DNA from 2 places in the Pseudoalteromonas sp. XMcav1-K genome. Region 2 is predicted to be linked to the other one. Evidence: predicted binding sites of a transcription regulator. Region 2 holds the regulator's gene; the other holds the start of a gene.
What was found. Region 2 encodes LexA, which represses DNA repair genes until DNA is damaged. Its sites were predicted from a motif close to TACTGTATNNNNATACAGTA; they were not measured.

Region 1: the regulator LexA is predicted to act here: its motif matches at 2,015-2,034, upstream of ACHSBP_RS15940 (YebG family protein).

Annotation. Positions count from the first base shown of each region.
Region 1 is NZ_JBIPJE010000047.1:39,422-42,848, forward strand. It holds gene ACHSBP_RS15925 (ATP-binding protein) at 1-625, opposite strand, end outside; gene ACHSBP_RS15930 (ABC transporter substrate-binding protein) at 622-1,557, opposite strand; gene ACHSBP_RS15935 (DUF6868 family protein) at 1,616-1,858, opposite strand; gene ACHSBP_RS15940 (YebG family protein) at 2,048-2,329, shown strand; gene ACHSBP_RS15945 (amino acid aminotransferase) at 2,375-3,427, opposite strand, start outside.
Region 2 is NZ_JBIPJE010000046.1:119,449-122,875, reverse strand. It holds gene coxB (cytochrome c oxidase subunit II) at 1-907, opposite strand, end outside; gene lexA (transcriptional repressor LexA) at 1,246-1,863, opposite strand; gene plsB (glycerol-3-phosphate 1-O-acyltransferase PlsB) at 2,092-3,427, shown strand, end outside.

The sequences.
Region 1 (3,427 bases), on a different contig from region 2:
TTGCGCTAATCGTTAGCCACTGAGAATAGGTTAGGTGTTTTGCAATGCTATTTACGAGTTGTTGAATCGCCGATGTTTCTAACATTAAGCGCAAATACCCTACTACCTTCCCATCACTGCTGCGGATCGGCGATGAAAAATAAATACTTTCAGGGTCCTTATTGTTTGCACCTGAATAATGCATTACTGGTGCTGGCGACATAGATTGACGTTTAAAGTAAGCGAATGACGATTCATCTCGGCTCTGTTGGCCAATTCGAATGTCTTGAATGTTTTTACCCGCTGTATTAATAAGCGCCACCGAGGTAACATTCAATGTGTCTTTTACGATCACATTTCGCAAAATAGCATTTATTTCAGCGAGTTGTGCTTCTTGTTCAGTACCATAAGCGGTAAGAAAGTTGGCAAACTGGGGAATATTACTGTCGGCACGTACATACTCTAAAATTGTATTTAAATATGATTCAACGCGTTCTTTACTGCGGTTAAGCGTAAGACGTCGCACCGTGGCTTGGTTTTGTTCGTTAGTTGCGACTTTTTGCGTATACGCAATATATGAAATAAACGATGTAGGAAGCACTAATGAGGCCAACAAAATGGCACTCAATACAAACTTTAGTTTCATTGAATTAACCGGGCATCTAGTAAACGCTCGCTGCGAATTGGTTTAGCAATGATCCCTTGCCCAACATAAAATTGATTGTACACACCAATAACACTGTTTAAGCCTGCGCTATTTTGCGACGTAAATGCTGCAAAATTATCCGCTCGATTTAACAGTTTAACGCCATTTAACTTAATACTTTGCGGTGTTTGTTTGATGACTCGCGCAATGATTTCATTACCTTTACTTGGATTTTCAAGCCACCAAGCTTGCGCCTCAAACCACGCATCAACAAACCCACGCGCTGCCTCATGATTATTTTCAATAAACGCGCTTTGCATCGCTATAACATCTGGAATTAAGCCCGGTGTTTGGGCACTTGAGTACACAACGTGCGCACCACCTGCAACCATTTCATCTACGTAGGGTTGCCAAGTATGTGCATAGTCGATGCTATTATTGTTAAGTAACTTCGCAGCATGCGACACTTCGATATTCATTAGCGTCACATCATCAATTGCGATGTCGTTTGCATCCAAAAAGCGGCGTACTAATAACTCACCAAAACCACCTAAGTTGGTGCCAATTTTAGTGCCTTTAATCACTTGTTGGTCACTTCGCGCTAAAATCGCGTCACCGCCACTCGACTCGTCTGCCACCATAACAATGCGTGCATCAGGGTACTGCTGTGAAAGGTTCATTACATCACCCAGTGCTACCGCAATCGCGTCATACTCTGCCGCCGCAAATTTAGCTAACATGCGGTCGGTATTACGCGGGATTGATAACTCTAAACTAATATTGCGCTTTTTTAACATACCCAACTCATCAGCAAGAATAACTGGGTAATAACCTGGCCACAAATCAATTGCCAAACTAATCGAGGTAATTGATGCCTGATTAAGTTTACTTTGACGATTCCCGTTATCGCAGCCTGATAAAAATATCAGCATGGCGATAAAGCAAACCTTTAAAACTCCTTGTAAGCGGAACATTTCAAAAAGGCCTAAATCACATAATTAACTTAAGAGTTAAATAAGGAACGAGATTAAAGAAAACAATTAAGATCTTATAAAAAGCAAAATATTGAATATAAACTACATTCAATGCTTTATGCTCTACGTTAAATAGCTGGCTGTGAATACTGACAATGGTGCTGCGAAAAAGTAAAAAAATCACCATGCTAACGCTAACGATTAAACAATTAGCAATGGTCGCCCAACCGAGAAACGTTGTTATCTGATCAATTGACATTAGAACCCCTTAATCTTTTACATAATGTAAGATTAATGTACTTGCTGTAGCGGTGCAATGTTATCAAGCATTTAGTCGCTAAAATTGCTTACCACAGCGGGGTTCTGTAAGGTGTGATTATAATTACACTTTATTTTTTTTTCGTTACTGCTATAGTACTGTATAAAACAACAGTTAAGAAGGTGCAATATGGCCGTTGAGGTATGTTACAAAGTAGTTAGAGATGGAGTCGAACGCATGACATTTACATCAAAAAAAGAGGCAGACGCATATGACAAAATGTTGGATATTGCGGAAGCACTTGAAGCCATGCTTGGTGAAGTTGATGTGCCGTTAAGCGAGCAACAAAATGAAGCGCTGGCCCTTGAAATGGCAAAACGTAAAGACCAATTTATTGCAGCTTTAAAAGGGGGAAAACCAACCCCGCCTAACAATAAAGCAAAAGTAACTGATATTAAAAAAGTAAGTTAAATAAAAAAGCCACCGTGAAGGTGGCTTTTTTATTTATGCGTAAATTTACTTAATTACAGTTGCAACTGCATCGGCAAAGTAATCTAAGTTTGCTTGGCTAACGCCTGCTACATTTACACGGCTTGAGCCGACAATGTAAATTGAGTACTCTTTTTGTAAACGTTCAATTTGCTCTGGCGTGATACTTAAGAAAGAGAACATACCATGTTGTTTTTCAATAAATGAAAAGTCTTGTGCAACGCCACGGCTATGAAGCGCCTCAACAATCGTACTACGTAAACCATTAATACGATTACGCATTTCCGCAAGCTCTTGATGCCACTCGGCAGTTAGCTCTTCACTACCAAGAATAGTATCAACAATTGCAGCACCGTGAGCTGGCGGCATTGAATAGATACTGCGCACAACACTTAATAGTACTGAGTTAGCAACGTCGGCAACTGCGCTCGATTCTGAAATAATTGAACACGCGCCGATACGCTCGCGATATAGACCAAAGTTTTTAGAACAAGAAGAACAAATGATCATTTCATCAACTGTTTCAGCTAATAAACGTAAGCCTGCCGCATCTTGTTCAAGGCTGATTCCAAAACCTTGATAAGCAATATCGATTAACGGCGTAAAACCAACTTCTTTTGCAAGATCTGCAACTTGTTGCCATTGCTCTGCGTTTAAATCCATACCGCTTGGATTATGACAACATGCGTGTAACAACACGATATCGCCTTTAGGAACTGTCTTTAAGGTGGCCATCATTTCATCAAACAATAAGCCTTTATTCTCGTAATCGTAATACGGATATTCTTTAACTGTTAAACCAGCAGCTGAGAATAAACCAATATGGTTTGCCCATGTTGGTGTAGTTACCCATACGCTCGCATTTGGGTTTGCTTTTGCGATAAATTCTGCAGCAACACGTAGAGCACCTGTACCACCTGGTGCTTGCGCTGTGCGAACACGGTTTTCTAAAAGCGCTTTATGCTCACCCAGTAATAGAGATTCCATTTTTGCACAAAAACCTAAATCACCAGCTAAGCCAATATATGATTTACTTGTTTCATTTTCTAAACGAAACGCTTCAGCTTTTTTTACACAGCT
Region 2 (3,427 bases):
ACACACCTGGCAATCCCATCCCAGTAGGTTGGTGACACGCAGCACAATTAGCCATATACACTTGTTCTCCTAGCGTCATTAGCTCATCTTGAGATAGTGTAAGATCAAGTGACGCTTTTTCTGCAGCCGCTGCTTGCGCTTTTTCAAGCTGCGCATTTGCCAACCACTGTTCAAATTCAGCAGGCTCTTTAACTTCAACAACCACTGGCATAAAGCCATGGTCTTTTCCGCATAACTCAGCACACTGACCGCGATAAATACCGGTCTCATTGACCTTAGTCCACGCTTCGTTAATAAAGCCAGGGTTCGCATCTTTTTTAACCGCGAACTCAGGTACCCACCAAGAGTGAATTACATCGTCCGAAGTCATTAAAAAGCGTACTTTTTTTCCTTTTGGAATAATAAGGGGTTTATCAACATCTAATAGGTAGGTTTCTGTTTTTTGATCTTGATTGGTGATTTGTTCACGTGGAGTCGAAAGAACAGAATAGAACGACACATCGTGGTCAAGATATTCATAATGCCACTTCCATTGTGACCCTGTGACTTTAATCGTTAGGTCAGCTTTAGTGGTGTCTTCCATGGCAATCAAGGTTTTGGTTGCAGGCACTGCCATACCAATCAAAATTACAAATGGAATTGCGGTCCACAGTATTTCAATTTTGGTACTTTCATGAAATTGAGCAGGCACTGCTCCTTTTGATTTACGGTGATGAATTATTGCCCAAAACATAATGGCAAATACTACTAATCCAATAACGCAACAGATATAAAAAATTGTCATATGGAGCTCGTAGACATCACGGCTGATGTCTGTCACCCCAACAGGTAAGTTATATTGACTCGTCCCAACTGCTAAAAAAGGAAAGCTCAATAGTAACCATAAGGATAGTTTCACTAGCCTCATGCTCGCTCCTTAGCTAATTATTATTATGTTGTTAGGAAATGGTCAGTGAAAGTTTTAGCGATTAAATCGCACGACGCACTACAGCATCACTCCATTTTCTTTATTATACTTGTTTTCTAAAAGCCGCACTTTGCTTAAAAAGAAAACAAGGTTACTACTAAGGTCTAGTAAACGATTAAATTTTACGCAAGTCAAATTTAAGATAAATTTTTTATAAATCTATAAGTTAGCGATTTTTGAAGATGTAAAAATAGAAGGGGTTATAGTAAGAAATAGGGTGTTTTAAAGCAGGGTGAGGCTAGCAAAATTACTCACTAGCCAAGGTCAACAAAAGTGTATTACATCCAGTCAGCATTTCTAATAACGCCAACCGCAAGGCCTTCGATATTAAAATGATCATGCTCTAAATCGACTTTAATTGTGTCAAAATCGTCATTTTCTGCATGTAATAGTACTTGTTTGCCTGCTTTTTCAAAACGCTTTACCGTTACATCTTCATCAACACGGGCTACAACCACTTGACCATTATTCGCCACTGGCGTGCGATGAACAGCAAGTAAGTCACCATCCATAATGCCGATATCCTTCATACTCTCACCACGTACACGCAGTAGGAAATCTGCACATGGGTTAAATAGGTTTGGATCCACTTGATAATGGCTTTCAATGTGCTCATTAGCCAAAATAGGTGAACCTGCGGCAACTTGACCAATTAATGGTAAACCAAGTTGCTCGGGTTCATCTTCTTCCACTAAACGAATACCACGGCTAGCGCCTGGCACCATTTCAATTACGCCTTTCTTGGCTAATGCTTTTAAATGCTCTTCTGCAGCGTTTGCACTTTTAAAACCGAGTGTCGATGCGATTTCTGCGCGCGTTGGCGGCATGCCAGTATCTTTAATAAATACTTTAACAAGTTCTAAGATTTGTGCCTGACGTTTTGTTAATGGTCTCATTCACTGGTTTTCCATACAGTACAGATAACTGTGAGTATATACAGTTATTCTTATTTCGCAACTTTTAATTATTTGATAATTAGCACTATGCTTAGTTACAGACGATAATTGCTGCAAATCAAAAATCATCGCAGTAAATTGCTTTATTTTTCCTCTGGCACGACCAGTTATTTAATCTTTTAGAGTTAACTGGTATGCTAGCGCCCCTTTTGTTTTTAGGTTGGTGTTATGAAGTTGGTTGGCTCTATGATTCAGTGGTTTGCAAACGGTATGAACAAGCTTTTAGTACGTTCGAAAATAGTGCCTGAACACCCTTTAGACAACCTCGCAATAGATAAGAACAAGCCGACCGTTTACATCACATTGTTAAATTCTTTTTCTGATTCAGCCGCGTTGCGCAGCACCTGTAAAAAACTCGGCTTACCAGACCCTCAGGTCACTCAGCAAATTGGTGATAAACAAGTTCCAAGGTACATTCCAATTCATCATCGCTCGCCACTGTTTGGTAAAGCCAAAAAAGACAGCCCAGCGCTCGAAATTAGCGAAGAAATATTTGCAGCATTAAAACAATCTGACGTTACCGATTTACAAGTTATTCCGGTCACCATTTTATGGGGACGCAATCCAGGTAAAGAAAAGCCAGGCCTTGGCACTATTTTATCCAGTTCTCTTACACCAAGTTGGTTACGTAAAGTATTTGTCGTGTTACTATCTGGCCGCGACAACTTAATTCGTTTTAGTCGTCCATTAGAACTATCGCAGCTTACCAGTAAGCAACAAAGTGATGATTTACCGCATAAACTCATTCGTGTTGCCCGCGTCCACTTTAAACGTCAGAAGCTCGCTGCGCTTGGCCCTAAACTGCCATCTCGCGATCAGCTGTATCAAGGTCTTTTAGCATCAAGCACTGTCAAAGCCGCAATTGAAGATGAAGCAAAAAGTAAAAACATCTCAATTGTAGAAGCACGACAAAATGCCATAAAACTCGTTGATGAAATTGCTGCCAACTATAACGAATCAATGATCGGTGTTTCTGAGCGCATTCTTACTTGGCTGTGGACCAAGCTATACAACGGTATTGAAGTAAATAACCCGGAACGGATTCAAGAGCTGACCGACAAAGGCCACGAAATCATCTATATGCCGTGCCATCGTAGCCATATGGATTACTTATTACTTACTTACGTTATTTACCATCAAGGTTTTGTACCACCGCATATTGCAGCAGGTATAAATTTAAGTTTTTGGCCTGCAGGCCCAATATTTAGACGCTGTGGCGCCTTTTTCTTACGCCGCTCGTTCAAAGGCAACAAGCTTTATTCCGCAGTGTTCCGTGAATACTTAAGCCAGTTATTTATAAAAGGCTACGCTGTTAAGTTTTATACCGAAGGCGGCCGCAGCCGAACTGGCCGTTTGCTTCCACCTAAAACCGGTATGTTAGCGATGACATTACAATCAATTTTGCGCGGTATCGATCGTCCAATTTCAATCGTGCCTGTATATATTGGTTACGAACATGTAATGGAAGTAAACACTTACCTTGGTGAACTTGCTGGACAAAAAA